DNA from 3 places in the Paenibacillus sp. FSL E2-0190 genome. Region 3 is predicted to be linked to each of the others. Evidence: riboswitches for the same ligand, from Rfam matches in the RefSeq annotation. Region 3 holds a riboswitch; each other region holds the start of a gene.
What was found. Region 3 has a riboswitch for cyclic di-AMP ahead of NST25_RS25790 (TrkH family potassium uptake protein). Riboswitches for the same ligand answer to the same signal wherever they lie in the genome.
Positions count from the first base shown of each region.

Region 1 (6,654 bases), 3.3 Mb from region 3:
AATGAATTTGTCTAATTTACTCTTAAATAAATCTGGCTGATGTTTATTGCTTTGGATCGTGTCGATCCGAACTCTTTTATAAAGGGCTGGAAAGGCTGTGAAATTCTCATATACTTGACTGTTCTCTTTTAGCCTTTGCTCTATAATCTTATCTACTATAAAAGAATCAGGGTTCATATCAGGAAGTACCCGTTTTCCTTCAGCACTCATTAACCCCAGTTTTTCGAGGCGGCGGACACGCTCTTTATTCAATTCAGTCCAAGAGCTTCTTTTGCTTCGGGGAGAGAGTCTTTGCGCCAGCTCCGTTTCCGAAATTTTCTTTTTCACTCCATCGATCCATCCAAAACACAAACATTCCTCAACTACGTCCAAATATAGCAACGTTTCTGGGTTTGGCGTCATACTAACGAGTACCCAACAAGATTTTTCAGTCTTAGAATTCTCCTGCAGCCAAACTCTTAAATCTTCTCTCGTTTTTACTGTAATTAGATTTTTAATCTCCATAATTAAAATACAATTTCCTTTCTAGGTATGGAGTGGAGCGTCTTGCCCATCCGAGATTAAATTGCTTTTGCAGGAACCTGATACCAAAAAAGAGCATAGTCATTCATGGTGGAAGCATGGCCTAACTGCCGTAACATAGTAGATACATTGCCTCTATGATAAGTCCCGTGATTGGCGACTTGCAACACAATTTCTGATAGGCGTGTTTGGCGGAATCCGGCGAATGGATTGTCAAGCAGAATGGTTTGCTCCAAATCGGATTGGTTGTGTAACCATGCTTTGTATTGTTCTGATAGCTGGGCAAAGATATTTACGTATTCATCCACAGAATCTAGAATGCTCAAATTTAGCGGGATACTTTGTTGAAAAGCCTCTGGCATGGCAGTGCCTGTTAATACAAGATACCACATCGTATCAACCGCATAGATATGGCTAAGGGCATGAGCGATGGTGGGAAATGAGCTGTTCACTTCTTGACTTAGCACAGAAGGCGGGAGTTCCTTGATTCTCCCCAGGATAGTTTGGTTTGCCCATGTGTGGTATTTAAACATTTCTACTGGATAATTTGTCATTCGTACATTCTCCTTTTGAATGGTCATGGATTTGTTTTTTGTTACTGTAGTTAATATAAAAGAAGAAGTATGACATCAGACTGTCATACTTCTTCATAAAGTTTGAGTGTGTTTTGAAGCTGCTCTTTTAAAATACCTCGCAATGCAGGGGGTTCGAGGACTTCGGCGCCGCTGCCAAAACTCAGCAGAATGGACCAAAGCCAACGTGCTTCCAATGGCTTATACACAGGAATTCGCATCGTCATGCTTTTATCGGAATGAAATTCCTTGTCGACTTGATGAAACTGATCCAAAGCTTCTGCCAAAGCCTCAGGGCCTACCCGGATCACTATTTCCTCCACCTGATCTGCCCTGTTTGAACAGCCAGCCTCTTTGGGTACCTCATGTTGCGAATGAAAGGTATCCTGCGTCAGGAACAAATTCAGCATCCGGGAAAGTCGGAACTCCCGATAGTCCTGCCGAGCCCGGCAATAACCATAGATGTACCAGTTGCTATATTTAAAATGAAGCTTTACCGGTTCCATTTCACGGGTTGTACGTTCATTTTTTACACTGATGTAATCAAAACGGACAACATTTCGTTCCGCTATAGCCGCACGTAAAAGAGGAAGTGCTTCAGGATCCGTACGCCGGGTTTCAAGATCCACCGCGAGACTAGAGGTCTGTGGCTCAGTTCCAATCGTTTGCAGCCGTTCAATGGTTCCTTGCGTATGCTCATCTTCAAACACGGAAGAAAGACTGTTAAGTACAGTAATCAGAGAAGTGACATCATACGAACGGAGCAGGCTTTTATCCATTTTATATCCGTCCATGATGCCATATCCACCTTTAGTACCCTGATACGATACGACCGGGATGCCAGCGGCACAAATCACATCGATATCTCTATAGATTGTTCGCTGGGAAACCTGAAACTCTTCAGCCAGCTTGGAGGCAGATAAAACTTCGTGGTTCAATAGCTTGTAGATCATAGAAATCAATCGTTCCAATTTCATGTGTGCATTCCCACCCATTAGTCCATTTCGTGTTACAGCGTGATTATATCATAGATTTTTTCGGGCTAATTTTGGGAGGGAGGAGTTTTGTTGTTGGTGATGAAGAAATATCCTATGACAGAGTCGATTAAATCTATTTACAGATTAAATCCGCAGGCTCGCCTGATAAATCATTAACAGAAATAATAGCATCGTTTTTTTTCACAGGTGGGGTCCAATATTGCTCATTCCCAGGCAGGTCATCGAACCATTCGGCGTCCTTTGGACAATCTAGAATCATAAATTTTCCGTATTCCTGATCTCTGGATTGATGGTATTTGAGATAGGCTTTTCCGTTATCAATGGCGAGAATTTCTATTTTTCCTGAGGTGTGGCTCATGGATAAGCGTACTCTTTTGCCAAGTCCTGAGGTTCTGGCTTTGGCTTCTTCTACAATTTGATAGACTTGCTCGAGCGGTAATACGAAATCCCGGTTTCCGGCTACGGGCCGGTTCACAAAGAAGTAGTAGGGTGTAACGCCAGCCCATGAAAGCCGGTCCAGTAGTTCCCCTAAAATAACGGGATCATCGTTGATGCCTTTGAGGATGGGGGTCTGATTTACGACAATTGCCCCTGCGTTGTGGAGAGCTTTAAATGCTTTTTTGGCTTCAGGTGTAATTTCACGAGGATGATTGATATGCGCCATAACATAGATTCGTTTGTCTTCGGTAGAGTAAGTACGAATCAGCTCCAGCAGTTCTTCGTCTTCAGAGATCCGCATCGGATTAAATACGGGAATTTTGGAACCCAGTCTAATGATCTTAACATGCTCAATGCTTCTTAGATTTTCAATAATGGATCTTAGCTTCGGTGTGGAGAGAATTAAACTGTCCCCGCCCGTAAGAAGTACGTTGTTAATCTCCGGATTATTTGCGATATACTCCAAACCCGGAGAGACATCAGCCATCGCCTCTTTCACGTCATTTCGGAACAGACGCTTACGGAAACAGTAGCGGCAATAAGCCCCGCAGACCTCGGATACAATCAGCAGTGCAGTGGTTCTATACTTGTGCTGACAACCAGGTACCACATAATTCGTGTCCTCATCGGAGGCGTCCCAGCGCCCATACTCCAGCAGTTCACCTTCGTTAGGAATAACCAGCTTACGGATGGGATCATTTGGATCATCCCAGTTAATCAAAGACAGATAGTAGTCATTTACACGAAAAACAAATTTGTCCGTAATTTCTTTCAGATTCTCTTTTTCCAGCTCAGACAACATAGCTATTTTGTTAATATCCGTGAAGTACTTTACCTTTTGCACGTACATCTCTCCTTTGTCTCGTAGTGTGAGAAATGAGGGAGCCTTAGTGTCAAAGGCCAATCTACTGCCAGCAGGGTCCAAAAAAGCACAAAAAGAGACCCTTAGCAAGGGTCTCTGGTTATGTAAATAACATGAAAAGCAGACCCATCCACTGCTGACGAGGTTAGCTGACGGACTCGGGTAAGATGGTACCCTACATTCTAATGCTCAATGATTCGCCCCAATTAACTGGTTCCCCCGCTTTTCAACTGTAAAAGTTGGAAATTAAGCGTAGATAAAGTATACCCTATCAAGTTTTGAAAAGTCAAAAGAGAATCCTAGATTCACTTTCAATTGCTAGCGCTACTTCCGCCGAGTAGTTTAGGCAACAGCGTTAGCAGCTTCTCCCGGGTTAACGCATCACTAGAGTTCCATTTGCTTCCGTCGAGCAGATAAACATGTCCCTGACGTACTGCCGGGAGATTGTTCCAAAGTGAACTGTCTAGTAATCGTTCCATCGCAGCTCGCGAGTCTTTGCGTTCCGGAATGAACATGAAGATATGATCTCCGGCGTAGGCAGGCAGTCGTGTTGGATCAACTTCGGCGAACCCTAACTCTTCGTCCAATATGGCCTGGATCTCTTCAGTCGGTTGTAATCCACATGGGGCATAAAGCGCAGTGGAGAATCCGGACATTCCCATAGCATACAGATGATCTCCATGATCATAGACCAAAGCAGAGGCGGTTTCTCCAACTTGGAGGGTTGTCGTGTAAAGCTGCTGCCACATGGCAGCGTTTTTGATTGTGAATGACTCCAGCCATGCTTCGGCTTCGCGCTGTTTACCTAGCCAACTGCCTAGTGTCCGCATTCGTTTGTCGAGAGATGCAAATGAATCAAAGGTGAGTGTCGGAGCGATACCAGAAACTGCTCTGTAGGCTCTTTCATCACTATTTGCCAAAATGATCAAATCTGGGTTTAGGGAAGCGGTCAACTGCGGGTCCAGTGGAAACCCGACGTTGGCGAGCTTCTTAAGCCGATGTTTATAGACGCTGTTCCGGGCGAACGCTTCATCTCCACCGATAGGCTTTACGCCTAACGCGAGAAGGTCGCCAAGTGTTTCGCCATGATAGACAATACGTTTCGCTCGCTCTGGAATCTCCACCTCATGACCCGTCCAATCCTTGACGGTAAGCTTACGACCTTTCTGATGTGCATATTGTCCGGGTGTAACTCCGGTTTTTTGCCGAAAGCGGCGGCTGAAATAGTATTCGTCCGAGAAGCCGACCAGTCTGGCGATTTCCCGCAGTGGTTCAGTCGATTCCTGCAGGAATCGTTTGGAATGATTAATGCGCAGATCCGTCAGGTATTCAAGCGGCTTTTTACCCGTAAGCTGCTGAAAGATCGGTGTATATTGCCAGATTGATATTCCCGCCAGTTCAGCTAACTGCTTCACGGTGATACTCTCTGTATAATGCTCCTGAATGAATGTTATGGTCTTTTCTACGGATTCCGTAGGACTTGGCAGGTGTTTGGAAGGGTAATTATGCTCAAAAAGTAGCAGCAGCAATTCTTGGAATTTTAATTGTCGCTTGAATTGTTGTACATCATCGGTGTTATTCCTGTTCATGAGCAGGTCTTCGACTAGTCGGATTACCTTGGTGAACGGGTGCACAATTAACTCCCGTCTGCCGGAAAGCAGCTCTCCAGAATATCGTTTAGGATGCTCGGTTGTATAAATTGCTGTAAAGGTGATGAGGTAATAATACAACGTCAGCTCCTGGTTGTCCGTACTATAGGAGATTCCAGGAGATAGTAGATAACATTTATCCGTACTTAGTATCACGCTTTGATCATCGAGGTTCAATTGTCCGTTCCCTCCAGTAAATATGAGAAGGGTATAGTCCTGGGTTGTACGCGTTATAGAGCTTGAATCGGCAGCTTGAATCATCAGTTCGGCCTCGTTTAGCTGAAATAGCAGAGAGTGGAGTGGGGGGCAGGACGATGATGTATGCAGCATGGGTTCAGCCTCCGTTCATTTGGTGAGAATGATTATCAATGAATTCATTGTATATAAAAAAAAGAAGCATATCAACAGCTGTTGACATGCTTCTTGCAGTTTTTTATCAGCCTTGTGTTAAACTCTTCATCACAGAAGGTTATTTCATATTCAATAGCTGTGGAATTTCCCCAAGCAGCCATTCTCTTGTTGTCGCATCACTTGAAGTCTTCATGATGTCTTGTGTATAGACATATCCGTTCTTGACGGCAGGAAGGCTCTTCCAGATAGGGCTCTTTAATAGATTCTCTGTGGATTGTTTTGCTTCTTCTGCCACTGGAGTCAAGAGGAATATCCGGTCTCCGGCATATTCTTTCAGGACTTCCATGGATACTTCCTGGAACCCTTTACCTTCATCAAGGATCTTCTGAATAGCTGGAGTTGCCTTGAAGCCATTCTCCCCATAGAGTACCTGGGAAAGTCCGGTTGCTGCCATTATAAACAGTCTGTCTCCTGGATAATAAGTGAAGACCGCAGCCGTTTCGCCCTCTTTCATGCCTGCGGATTTCAATTGCTTCCACATGTTCTCTTCAGCGGTTTTATACTGCGCAAGCCATGCTTCTGCTTCAGTCGTTTTCCCAACAATTCCACCAATGTCCAGCATACGTTCCTGGAGTGGGGCAAAGGTATCAAATATTATAGTGGGTGCAATTTTGGAGAGCTGTTCGAAATCAGCTTCATCTGTGCCCGCATAGATGATCAGGTCAGGCTGAAGCTCCAATGTTTTTTCCAGATTGATAGGGAAGCCTACATCCTCCACACCTTGTAATTGATCTTCAAAAACCTGGCCTTCACCCATAGAAAGAGGATAACCTACCGCCTGCACACCAAGTGCGAGCAAATCGCCATAAGTTTCTCCAGAATAGATAATTCGCTGTGGATTCACCGGAATCTCTACAGTATGCCCTATGTAATCTGTATAGGAGCGGGTAGTCGCTGCTGCTTTATCTGTACTGCTATCTGAGGGTTCTGCTGAAGGTACCGCGGTTGCAGCGGAAGAGTTCCCGGTTTTGTTCACCGTACTATTGGCAGAGGATTGTTCCTTTGAGTTTCCGCACGCCAGTAGCAATGTACTCAGCAAAAATAGTACACATACCACAGCGAAGGACTGTCGTACCTTGTTCATATCTTATTGCCTCCCTATTATATGTAACGACCACCAATAATGATAATCATTCTCGATTAAAATATATCATAAATTAAAGCCTCTTTTTACTCAATGGACAAAAAATAACCCCGTAATT
Region 1 covers NZ_CP150306.1:2,590,033-2,596,686, forward strand. The annotation lists gene NST25_RS11020 (YdeI/OmpD-associated family protein) at 1-504, opposite strand, end outside; gene NST25_RS11025 (DinB family protein) at 561-1,076, opposite strand; gene NST25_RS11030 (YafY family protein) at 1,160-2,071, opposite strand; gene NST25_RS11035 (KamA family radical SAM protein) at 2,205-3,374, opposite strand; cyclic di-AMP (ydaO/yuaA leader) riboswitch at 3,514-3,655, opposite strand; gene NST25_RS11040 (AraC family transcriptional regulator) at 3,704-5,371, opposite strand; gene NST25_RS11045 (ABC transporter substrate-binding protein) at 5,511-6,536, opposite strand.
Region 1: another riboswitch for cyclic di-AMP. It lies ahead of NST25_RS11035 (KamA family radical SAM protein); the one in region 3 lies ahead of NST25_RS25790 (TrkH family potassium uptake protein).

Region 2 (6,654 bases), 1.2 Mb from region 3:
ATTGTTCCAAGAGGAGTACAAATTTCGCTTTATGATCGCTCCGCTGGAAGATCTCTTTCGAGGAGAAGTAACAGTGAAGCAATATTTAATGCTTGATGAGGCACTGGTACAGACTGCTTTTATGCAATGGACACTTGAAGAAGATGAGTTATTAAGCGACTTGTGTACCCGTTTTATTCATCGTAAACTGTATAAATATGTAGAGATCGAGAATTTGGATACAGATATGATTACGGAAATCCGCAGCAGTTTTGCGGGAGCGGGACTTAACCCAGAATATGACTTAGAGATTGATTATCCGACAGATTTGCCTTATGATGTGTTCCGTCCAGGAGCAGCCTTCGACAATAATCAAATTTTACTGCTTGATCGCAATGAGCAATTGCGGGAAATTTCAGAGGTATCGGATATTGTGCGCTCAATAAGCGGGATTCATCGTGGCAGATATCACCTATATTTCCCACAGGATAAGCTGAAAAAAGCCCTTACACGGTTGCCCTCTTCTGTAGCAGAGATTTTTGCAAAATAATACAAATATTTATGGAACTATTGATAAAAACAACAAGGAGTGAGCTTTAAAATGTATCTGTTCGACACACATACACATTTAGATGCGCCTCAATTCGACGAGGATCGCGAGGAAGTTATAGCTCGTGCAGTAGAGGCCGGAGTTAGCAAGATGATCAATATTGGATTTAATCGGGAAACGATCCCTTCAACGATGAAGCTGGCTGAATCTTATGATTATATTTATGCAGCGGTGGGCTGGCATCCACAGGATGCGATTGATATGAAAGAGGGGGACCTCGATTGGATCGCCTCTCTTTGCAGCCATGAGAAAGTGGTGGCCATCGGAGAGATTGGGTTGGATTATTATTGGGATACCTCTCCCAAGGATGTGCAGCAGGAGGTCTTCCGCAAACAAATTGGACTAGCCCGTGAACTAAAAATGCCAATCTGTATACATGACCGTGATGCCCATGAAGATGTCGTACGGATTTTACGGGAGGAAAAAGCAAATGAAATTGGTGGCGTAATGCATTCTTTCTCAGGCAGCTGGGAAACCGCAAAAATGTGTCTAGACCTAGGATTTCATTTGTCATTTGGAGGACCGATCACGTTCAAAAATGCCAGAGTGCCTAAAGAGGTGCTTGCACAGACGCCATTGGACCGATTATTGATCGAAACAGACGCTCCATATTTGACTCCACACCCCTTCCGAGGCAAGCGAAATGAGAGTGCTCATGTGAAGTTAGTAGCAGAGGCTGCGGCTGAAATTAAAGGGTTAACATGGGAAGAATTAGCTAAAATTACGTATGCGAACGCACTGGAACGATTTGGGATTGTCTGAAAACAGGAGTAAAACGGGTGAAAAATAGAGAATGGCCGATATATTAAACTTTTTTAATATAAAAACGGCTGATTATTACAATATTTTAACCATATATTTGCGTAAACGTGGTTGAATCGTCCTTTACAACATGCATCAAAACAGGATATCATCTTTTCAGTGATGTGAGCTGTTGTTATTGTGACAGCCATTGATTCATGGATCGTCTCGCTGAGTCTCCGTATGGAGAACGGGGGAACCAATATTGAACTGCCGCATGCCTGTATCTTGAATACGACTAGGAATTGCCGCAGAACAATATTTGATTTCTTCACGTGGTCTTTGGGGTGAATTTAAGGGCAACCGCCGTGAGCGGGTGACCTGAAATAGGGCGTCTCTCTTTCGTCCGAACCCGACAGCTAACCCCGTAAGCGCAAGTAAGAGAGGCAACCTCGTGCACAAACATTCCCGCGTATTCTGACATCGGAGAAGCCACGAAAGAGTCCTCAAGAGAACTCTTTTTAGGCTTCTTTATTTTTGAATAAACTGAATGTTGCCCGCATACTGTTATATAACAGGTGTGGGAGTAGCTGTGCCGAGCAGGCGATCCATGAGCAGGAGACGCTAAGTTAATACGTGCGTATCCTGTGACAATCTCAAATAGTTTCGTCAAAGAAATTCAGTCCTCATGATATACAAATTGACGACGAGGCTATGTAAGGAGGATGGAGAGAATGGGCTTATTCCAACCAGAGGTATCCCATGATTCGCAGTCATCCAGCAGGTCTTTCGCATTACGGTGGGAGCAAGTAAATACTCGCGTACTTTTACTTGCAGGTGTGATTTCAATCGCAATCGCGCTGTTAATTCTGCTGTACGTACACGGTCAAAGTAATAAACAATTAGTTTTAGTAATAGACGGGCAAACACAGACACTTGAAACGCGAGAAGCACTTCTTGGTGATGTGTTGGAGAAAGAGCAAATTTCGCTGCAGCCGCATGATGAATTATCTTTAGGTCTGAGTGATGAAATAAAAGACGGTGACCGTGTCGTTATCAATCGTGCGCAGAAATTTAGCCTTACTGCGGACGGAGCAACAAAAACGTTATATACGACCGAAGACACTATCGGTCAAGCGATTGACAAACTGGGTATCAACCTAGAAGGCTATGATAAGATTTTTCCTTCGTTAGACACCACCATCTCTGCTGACATGGAGATTAAGATCGTTCGTATCAACAAGCAAACGGTACAGCGAACAACTAACTTACCTTTCCGTGTTATTAAGACAGCAGATCCCTCCCTTACTGTGGGAACAGTTAGAGTGGCACAGGCAGGCAAACCAGGCGTCATGGTTCAGCATATTGAAAAGATCTATCAAGACGGAGAACTGGCCTCTATGCGCATGATCGGCAAGGAAGTACAAACGGTAACAAAAGATAAGATCATTGCCGTTGGTACTAAAGCACTTCCTAAGCCTACTGTAGTTGCTAAAGCTACAACAACTTCCAAATCAAGCACTACCTCCAAAACGACTAAAGTTAGCGCTAAGACTAAGAACGTCACAAGCAAGGCTGGCGTAGACTTTGAGTACAAGAAGATGATTAAGAACGTCTCCATGACAGCTTATTCGTCAGAAGAGCCAGGGATAGGTACTAAAACTGCCTCCGGAACACGCGTAACGGAAGGTCGTACAATTGCAGTAGATCCGAATGTAATTCCTATTGGCTGGTGGGTTTATATCGATGGGCTTGGATTCCGCCGTGCAGAGGATACTGGCGGTGCCATTAAAGGCAATAAAGTGGATGTCTATTATGATTCCCTGAGCCATGCTCGTAATTTCGGCCGTAAATCACGTACCGTTTATGTGATTGGACCTGTGAAACCAGAGCTTAACTAGAACTGAAGCTTTTGCAAAAAATCCTTTGATAAGCTATAGTGATGATAACCGTTAAGGAACGCTGGATGATCATTTCGTTGATCGCAGAGCAACCGCTCATCACTTATACATTCTTTAACCAAAAGAAGAGGAGCGAATCCTCTTCTTTTTGCTTTTTTTGGAAGGAGTCAAGAAATATGATTAAGGAATTAATCGTCGTTGAAGGCAAAAGCGATACCGTAGCCATTAAGCGTGCTGTAGAAGCGGATACCATTGAGACAGGCGGCTCTGCTGTAAACCGGACTGTAATTGCTAAGATCGCGCTTGCTATGGAACGTAGAGGGGTTATTATTCTTACGGACCCGGACCATGCTGGGGAGCGAATTCGTAAAATCGTTTCAGCGAAGGTGCCGGGCTGCAAGCATGCTTTTATTCCAGAGAAGGACGCAACTCGAAAAGGGGATATCGGTGTAGAGAATGCATCGCCAGAGGCGATTCGTCATGCGCTGCGTAATGTACATACCTCTTTTGAAGGAGCACCTGCTTTGATTGGTATTGATGATCTTATGGCCGCTGGAATGCTTGTACACCCTCGGGCTGCTGAAAGACGTATGGCACTTGGTAATTTGCTTGGAATCGGATATTGTAACGGCAAACAGCTGTACAAGCGGCTGGCGATGTTTGGGATTACGCGGGAGGAATTTGCCGGGGCTCTCGCCCAAATTGATCAGGGAGGCATTACTTCATGAGTGGTAGAGAGGAAATTTCGACTCCAAAACGGACCAAAGAGATTATTCAACGTTATGGATTCAAGTTCAAGAAAAGCCTGGGACAGAATTTTTTGATTGATCAGAATATTTTGGACAAGATTGTAGACGCTGCTGGACTAGATAGCGATTCTGGGGCGCTGGAGATCGGGCCGGGAATTGGAGCGCTGACGGAGCGTCTGGCACTAACAGCGGGTGCTGTAACTGCCGTAGAGATTGACCGTAGACTGATTCCAATATTAAAAGACGTACTTTCCCCCTATCCCCATGTTAAGGTTCGTAACGATGATGTCCTCAATGTGAACTTGCAGGAAATGTTCAAGGAAGATTTCACCACTGTGAACAAGGTCAGTGTGGTTGCTAACCTGCCTTATTATGTGACTACTCCGATTCTGATGAAGCTGCTCGAAGAGAAGCTTCCCCTTGATAACATCGTTGTAATGATTCAGAAGGAGGTTGCGGAGCGTATGGCTGCATCTCCAGGTGGAAAGGAATACGGAAGTCTTAGCATTGCCGTGCAGTACTACAGCGAGCCTGAGCTCGTCTGTATCGTGCCACGTACGGTATTCATCCCTCAACCTAATGTGGAGTCTGCTGTTATCCGTCTGAAGGTTAGAGAGCATCCTCCGGTAAAGGTGGAGAGTGAGAAGCATTTCTTTGAAGTGGTTCACGCTTCTTTCACACAGCGCCGCAAGACGATTGCTAACAATCTGAAGGCTCGTTACTTCCCTGAACAAGGACGTGAGCAGCTGGAGGCTTTACTCGCAGAAGCGGGTATTGAACCGACCCGTCGCGGAGAAACACTCAGTCTTGAAGAATACGCCCGCTTAAGCGGTGTTTTGCTAGCCGCTGGAATTGAATAAGCAATAGGAAACGGTTGTTGTCTTAAGGACGACAACCGTTTCTCGTAGAAATATAAGGATGTTATTCTGGTGGAGCATTATACATTCTTATATTTTAAAAATATGTTGAGTTATGAACCAACTGAGGCCTTTGCCCATACGATGGGGTAGAGGTGGTGGTTGTAATGAATTTAGGAGACTTGGTCGTTCGCAAATCTTATGGCGGTGATTTAACATTTCGTGTAGATAATATTGTGCAGGATAGAGCCGTCATTAAAGGCACAGATTTCCGCCTGTTGGCGGATTCTCCTCTGGATGACCTGGTTCAAGTGCCTCCTACCCGAATAACGGAACGGGGACAGCAAGCACAGATCAAAGCGAAGGAATCACTGACACAGCTGCGGAAGGACCGTCAGGAGCAAAGTCAGCGGAGCGGGGGAACCCTAACAGAGGGGACATGGGCTCCACCGTCCAAGGAAGCTCCTTATTTTGAAGTGCCAGGTAAAGTACTGCATCTGGATGGCGATCCGGCATATTTGAATAAGAGCCTTAGCTTATACGAGCAGCTGCGGATTCCCGCTGAAGGGCATCATGTTCATGAATCTGCAATGGCTGATACGTTATACCGGCTGTTGCCCCGTGTACGCCCAGATATTGTAGTGATCACTGGTCATGATGGGGTACTGAAGCAACAGCATACTTACGATCTGTATAGTCTGAATAGCTATAAAAATTCGCAAAACTTTATAGCTGCTATTAGGGTAGCTAGGGAGTATGAGCGGAATTTTGATGCGTTGACTATTGTTGCCGGTGCTTGTCAATCTCATTTCGAGGCCTTACTTGGAGCTGGAGCTAATTTTGCCAGTTCACCTGGTCGAATTTTGATCCATGCTCTGGATCCCGTGTATGTAGCAGCAAAATCATCCTTTACTTCCATCAGGGATACTGTAAATCTTAGCGATGTTCTGAATAATACCATCAGCGGTAATCAGGGTATTGGTGGTGTTGAGACCCGTGGCAGCTTCCGCATCGGAATGCCGCGACTGCAGAATCTGTCGGCGCTAAAAGTGACACCATCAGCCATTTAAGCGGCAGAGATAGGTCTATGGTGTCAGGAATATAGGTAATTTGAATGGGCTGAATAGAATATCCGAAAGAAAGGGTGAGCGCTGAGCTTAACCCTTTCTTTTTTTCTTTGTAATGCCTATATTACAGATAACAAGGATATTAGTCCGGCGCTGATTTCTCGCAAAAAAATTCCGTTGACAACGAAATATGCATCAACTATAATTAATTATTTATTTGCTTTGACATTGTCCTGAAAAAGTTGTATAATGGACAAGAAAAGAGGTGGTCGTCAGGTAATGGCTAATAACGCGCTGTTGGAAATCAAACGCAGTCTTGAAGCTCACGTCGGTCATAAGATCACATTGCGTGCAAACGGAGGTCGTCGTAAAACCGTTGAACGCACAGGTGTCCTGGAAGAAACGTACCCTTCTGTATTTATTGTCAAACTGGATCAGGAGCAGCAAACTTTTAAGCGAGTCTCCTATAGCTATGCCGATATACTTACTGAATCTGTGGAAATCACAGTTTGTGAAGACGATGGGCAGATGCGGATTATGTATATTAAAGCTTAATGTTTCACGAACAGTCTCCCTTGGAGGCTGTTTTTTGTTTGCGTTTTTTGGGACAAATATTTGGTGCATGATCCGTGTGCTAAGCAAGCATACTAATTGGGCAACGGGTTAATCATTTATTTTCATAAGGGAGGAATTCCGTAATGAGCCGCAGAAAACGAGGCATGATGTCGGAGGAACTGAAGACAGAGTTAG
Region 2 covers NZ_CP150306.1:40,489-47,142, forward strand. The annotation lists gene NST25_RS00180 (HD domain-containing protein) at 1-529, shown strand, start outside; gene NST25_RS00185 (TatD family hydrolase) at 581-1,351, shown strand; cyclic di-AMP (ydaO/yuaA leader) riboswitch at 1,550-1,779, shown strand; gene NST25_RS00190 (3D domain-containing protein) at 2,065-3,231, shown strand; gene rnmV (ribonuclease M5) at 3,408-3,959, shown strand; gene rsmA (16S rRNA (adenine(1518)-N(6)/adenine(1519)-N(6))-dimethyltransferase RsmA) at 3,956-4,840, shown strand; gene yabG (sporulation peptidase YabG) at 5,005-5,907, shown strand; gene NST25_RS00210 (Veg family protein) at 6,184-6,459, shown strand; gene NST25_RS00215 (small, acid-soluble spore protein, alpha/beta type) at 6,603-6,654, shown strand, end outside.
Region 2: another riboswitch for cyclic di-AMP. It lies ahead of NST25_RS00190 (3D domain-containing protein); the one in region 3 lies ahead of NST25_RS25790 (TrkH family potassium uptake protein).

Region 3 (6,654 bases):
CCACTCTGTACATCGCACAAACAAAGAACACATATCGCTTTTCGCCACACATATTTCACCGTCACAGATACCACAAATCATCTAATTGCAAGCCGTACGATAACCATACCTAGCAAGTCGCGCACCGACCAAACCAACATTATAGAACACTACGCATGGTCCATAGTCATATGGCATATTAAAATCCAATACGTTTCCTACTCTTTACTCCATAAAAAAGAAGCTGCCCCCAAGTAGAATTCACTACTTTTGAGTCAGCTTCTTTTCCTATGATTCTTGGTTCACAACTTCACTCTCAAAACGGTCAATACTTTCATTAGGACCAATGAGTACCATAACATCGCCTTCACTTAAATAATCATGGGCAGTTGGAGCGACGATTATTCCACTTTCCCTATTTAGGGCAACAATACTGCAGCCATATTTAGCTCTTGTATTTAAATCAGACAAGCTTCTGCCGTTCATGCAGGACGGTACGGTCAGCTCGACAATTTTATAATCCTTGGACAGTTCAATATAATCCAGCAAATTGGGCGTCACCAGCTGATGTGCCACACGAATCCCCATATCCCGCTCCGGAAAAATAACCCGATCAACCCCCAGCCGCGACAGTGCGCGGCCATGAAGGATAGAGATTGCCTTAGCCACCACTTGCTTGACTCCAATCTCCTTCAACAAAATGGCCGCCAGAATGCTTCTCTCCATATTGTCACCAATCGCAACAATCCCACAATCAAAGTTCCGTACACCAAGCGAGCGCATAATTCCCTCATCTGTAGCATCTGCTACTACCGTATGCGTCAGCTGATCGCTCATTTCCTCCACGCGTTCTTCATGGTGGTCAATGCCGAGCACCTCGTAGCCCATTTCCATCAGCTCAAGCGCCAGGCTTGAACCGAAGCGACCTAAGCCGATTACTACAAATTGCTGTGCTTTCATTTCTAATTAACTCCTATCCAATAATTATTTTACCTTCCGGATACTTATACAGTGGTTTACCCTGTTTGGGACCGAGTGCATACGCTAAGGTTAGTGGACCTAGCCGACCTGCAAACATCGTCAGACAGAGTAGAATCTTACCGATCGCTGACAGTTCCGGAGTTAGCCCCATAGTCAGTCCTACCGTAGCAAAGGCGGAGGTCGTCTCAAACAAGATTGCCAAGAAATTACTGTCTTCAGTTGTGGAGAGTATCATCGACACAGAGGCGATTAACAACAAAGCCAGCAGCGTGATCGTTAATGCCTTGTAGATGCGCTCTTGAGCCAGCCGATAACGGAACAACACAACATCTTCCCGTCCACGCAGCATAGCAATTACAGCACCAATCATCATCGTAAAGGTTGTTGTCTTAATCCCCCCGCCCGTTGAGCCCGGAGAAGCACCAATAAACATAAGAATCACTATAAAAAATTGTGTAGCCTGCCGAAGTCCAGCAATATCTACTGTGTTCGCGCCAGCCGTACGGGGAGACACGGATTGAAAGAAGGCCGATAATATTTTACCGCCGAAATTCAGTGAACCCAGGGTACGAGTGTTAGTAAACTCAAATATAAAAATAACCAAAGCTCCGATCAGAATCAGCCCTGTACTGGTGGACAGGACAACTTTACTATGTAGAGACAGCCTGCGGGTTACCCGAAACTCCACCAGATCTGACATTACAATAAAACCAATCCCGCCGGAGACAATCAGAAACATCACAATAATATTCACAAGCGGATCATATACATAATCAGTTAAACTGCGAAAATCCCCAAAAATATCGAACCCCGCATTATTAAACATAGACACCGCATGAAATATGCCATAATAAATCGCTTTTCCCAACGGCATATCAAAAGCCCAGCGAATAGACAGCAGCACAGCGGCACAGCCTTCTATGACAAGAGAATATATGAGGACTCTCCGGATCAGTCGCACAATTCCTTCCATAGAGCCTTGATTCATGGCTTCCTGTAGGATTAGCCTGTCCCGCAAAGATATTTTACGCTTTAACACCAGTGAAAATAGAGTGGCCATGGTCATAAAACCTAAGCCGCCGATCTGGATCAGAATCATAATTACGGTTTTTCCAAAAATGGTGAACGAAGTTCCGGTATCCAGCACAACAAGCCCTGTAACACAGGTTGCCGACGTTGAAGTAAATAATGCATCAATAAATTCCACGGAATTCCCGCTTGTGCTTGAGATGGGCAGCATAAGCAGCAAGGCCCCTATCAGAATGATCGATGCAAAACCAAGCACCAGTATCTGCGGCGGCGAGAGCTTCAGAAACTTAAATTCAGAAATCCTGCGAAACTGTGAAGCCACTTTGCTCACCTTCTTATCAAAAATTCCAACAAAAAAAGCACTGGAAAACCAATGCTGACTTGGTTCCTGCAGTAAATTAGCCTACGAGGTTAGCTGTCGGATTCGGACTGTGCAGGCTGCCCTATTCGTTCCCAGAACGAAATTCACCCCTGATGAAAGTGCCATTTATCGTGTACACTCCACTTTTCATCACTTCTTATGGTTCCCCCGTTTTCACCAGAAATTCGGCTACTATACAATTGCATACAAATTATATACGTTATTTAGTGAATTCACAAAGACACAATTAATGCTCATTCACATGAAAAAATGCGGTTTAAAGAGACTGCATCAAAAGGAGTGCCTTTTCTCATCACTTTTCCGTGTTTTCCCTGCAATTACACCGATTCTCATCATTCGTGCAGAAATGAACACGATAAAATTCATGGTATAAATTCACATGACTATTCTATACTATCTCTATTACCCATAAAAAGAACATATAATGTTTTTTGTAACCAACCAGGCACTAATACTATAATGGAACATAACATTGTCAGTACATAACAAGGAGGCGTTACATGAATCCCGTCGGCCAGCCCTTACAGCAACGTGCCCTCTCCAAGAGGCTCATCATCTCGGGCATTATCGGTCTTATTCTATTTATTATGTTTCAGATTTCCCCTTCACTGCTTAGTAGCCCTACAGGTGAAGATACCACCGTCATTAGCAAGGCAGAAGCCCGTGACCAAGCCATATTATTCGCAGAACAAAAGCTCAACTACACCGAAGCACCAAACGATCAATGGAATGTACTTTACCAGACGGACTCTTCCTTTTATGGTTATATGTCTCGCGAGAAGCTTGTGGAGGACTACACCAAGAAAAAATTGGATCAAAACTATCCTTTTGATGTCTTTCGGGCAACGCTTACTCCTTCAGCGGAGCAAGAGCCGCAAATCATCGTTGACCTCAATATGTATACCGGTAAGATTGTCGCTTTCTCAAAGGCTGCAAAAGTTGTCTCCGATGAGGGGCCAGGCATTGCTTCCGTTGGTGCAAAAGAGGACAAGGGAGCTGACCTCACTCTAGCGCAGAAGGAGAATCTTGCTCGTCCTTGGCTTCAAGAATGGGAAGTAAATCCTGCCAAACTACAAATTGAATCGAATACAGGAAGCCATGGGCTAGTATATACGGATAGTACTGTTCAGGTCGGCGAATCCTTATTGCACTATTATTTTGATTTCAGTGGAGAGCAGGTATCCAGCTTTAATGCCGGATTCACTGCACCAGCTTGGCATACCTCCTACGTACAAGGACAGACCTCTTTAGCGGAAAAGCTAACATTATTCGGTTACGGTATACCCACACTGATTTTAGGAATTCTGGCACTCGTCTACAGTATTCTTAGAAGAGAGCATACTTCCTTTAAACGTGGAGTATTCCTAAGCTCAGCCTATTTTGTAATCATGATGATCAGCACCTATAATATGCTGCCTGAATCTACGGGTGAAGGGCTAGAAGCACAGATTACCTCTGTCATTATGTTTATCATTTATGCTTTGTACAGCCTGCTGATGTCCTCCTTGCTCTACTTCTCTTTAGTGGGCGGCAATGGCTTATGGCGAAAAGAGGAAGGCATGAACCCTTGGCCCCGCGCCAAAGAGCCCGGCTATGGACAATATGTGTTGGACAGTATCCGGGCTGGTTACATCTGGGCTTTCGTTCTGCTAGGGGTGCAGACGGTTATGTTCATCATATTATCGTTTACCTTGCACAATTGGTCTACTACAGACGCCACCCAATCTCCTTATAACATGAGATATGCTTGGCTTCTGCCTATCGTCGCATGGCTCGCTGGTTTATCTGAGGAAGCCATTTATCGCTTTTTCGGAATTCCTATGCTGAAAAAGGTGTTCCGGAACACTTTTATCGCTTGCTTGATCACCACGCTGGTTTGGGCGTTTGGCCATACGTTATATCCGATCTATCCCATCAGCTCCCGTCCCATTGAGCTGACTGTAATCGGGCTGCTGTTCAGCTATATTTTCCTTCGTTACGGGTTTATTGCTGTCATGTTCAGCCATGTCGTGTTTGACAGCATCCTGATGGGCGCTACGCTGATCTTTATGAAGGAGAGCGTAAATGTAGGCGCGGGTATCTTCGCGATTATTATGCCGTTCATAGTCGCTTACATCGTCTATCGATTTAATCCACCACAGAAGCCTAAGCCGGTGGAGCCTTCTTCTTTGATTTAAGAAAATAAAAGAGTGTACATCCTATAACAAAATTAAAAAAAGGGGATCATAGCAGCTTTTAATCGCTGCTGTGATCCCCTTTTTCTTTTGTTTCCGTTGCTATGAGGTTGGCTCTTCATCCTTGAGCGCATCAAGAATTTGTCTTGCCAGCTTTTCTCCAATAGAAAGTGTACGGAAATCATCCACCGAGGCTTCTTTAATTTTCTTAAGCGATCCGAAATGCTTAAGCAGCGCTTTACGGCGCTTCTCACCTATACCAGGTATAGAGTCCAGCTTGGAGGTAACCATGGACTTCCCGCGCTGTTCACGGTGGAAGGTGATCGCGAACCTATGGACCTCATCCTGAATCCGTTGCAAAAGGTAAAATTCCTGACTGTCCCGGGCTAGCGCGACAGGCTCTGGCGGATCTCCAACTAAAAGCTGAGCCGTCTTATGCTTATCATCCTTAACAAGGCCGCAGACCGGAATGAATAATCCCAGTTCATTCTCCAGAATATCAATAGCAGAGGAGATTTGCCCTTTCCCTCCATCGACCACGATAAGATCCGGTATCGGAAGATTCTCCTTCAATACCCGTTCATATCGCCGCCGAATGACCTCGCGCATCGTTCCATAATCATCCGCACCCACTACCGTACGAACCTTATATTTACGATACTCTTTTCGTGCAGGCTTGCCATCAATGAAGACAACCATCGCAGAGACCGGGTTAGTCCCCTGAATGTTCGAGTTATCGAACGCCTCAATACGGCTCAAGCGTTCAAGCCCCAAGCTCTCGCCTAAGCTGATCGCTGCTCCAGAGGTACGCTCTTCATCCCGTTCAATCAGCCGGAATTTCTCGTCGATAGCCACTCTTGCATTTTGGCAAGCCATGCCAACCATCTGCTTCTTAAGACCGCGTTGTGGTACAAGCACCTTAATGCCCAGCCACTCCTGCAGAATGGAGGCGCCGCCAGCGGCATCGACGATCCCAGCTTCCGCAGCTTCCTCCGCCGCCGTCGCACGTGCCTCAGCCTCTTCAGCAGATTCAGGAGTATCTTCACCCTGTTGTAAATCCGCTTCTGCTGGAGCAGCTATGGCGATCTCGGGTTTAGTCTCTTTATTAGCCAGAGACTCCTCATCTAGCACATCAGGCAGCAGGATCTCCTGCGGCAAAGCGGGATTATCACTATAATACTGTGTCACATAAGACATAAAGTCACTGTAGGCTTCACCATAGAACGGGAACACGGAGGAATGGCGCTGAATCATCTTCCCTTGTCTCATGTACAGAATCTGCACACACATCCATCCCTTGTCTACAGCATAACCAAATACGTCCCGGTCCTTAGTATCTGTAGTGTTGATCTTCTGCTTTTCCATCAATGCATCGATATGGATAATCTGATCCCGCAGTTCCTTCGCCCGCTCAAAATATAATTCCTCAGCAGCTTCCTGCATTTTTTGCTGTAAATCCTTTTTAACCGCCTCATGACCTCCGCCTAGAAAAGCAGCGATGTCCTGCGTAATCTGCTCATACTCGGATTTCTGAACCTCTTTCTCACACGGTGCCAGACACTGGCCCATGTGATAGTAAAGACAGACCTCCTTTGGCATCACGCCGCATTTACGAAGCGGGTACATACGATCTAGGAGCTTTTTTGTCTGCTGAGCAGCATAAGCATTAGGATAAGGGCCAAAATATTTTGCTTTATCTTTAATCACCCGGCGTGTAACCTCAAGGCGCGGGTGAGTTTCATTCGTTATTTTTATATAAGGAAACGTCTTGTCGTCTTTTAGAAGCACATTATAACGCGGCATATGTTTCTTAATCAGATTACACTCTAGAATGAGCGCTTCCATGTTACTGGACGTAACGATATATTCAAAATCAGCAATATTAGCGACAAGCCGCTGCGTTTTACCATTATGACTGCCTGTAAAATAAGACCGCACCCGATTCTTGAGTACCTTCGCTTTGCCCACATAAATAATAGTGCCTTCCTGATTCTTCATCAGATAGCAGCCAGGCAGATCGGGTAGTAGTGCCAGTTTATTGCGGATATTGTCCAAAATGATCCCCTCCAGCTAAATTGGACCCATGATTAGTTGGCATTCAGCACACAA
Region 3 covers NZ_CP150306.1:5,877,907-5,884,560, forward strand. The annotation lists gene NST25_RS25785 (TrkA family potassium uptake protein) at 268-939, opposite strand; gene NST25_RS25790 (TrkH family potassium uptake protein) at 953-2,311, opposite strand; cyclic di-AMP (ydaO/yuaA leader) riboswitch at 2,376-2,551, opposite strand; gene NST25_RS25795 (CPBP family intramembrane glutamic endopeptidase) at 2,872-4,548, shown strand; gene uvrC (excinuclease ABC subunit UvrC) at 4,648-6,600, opposite strand.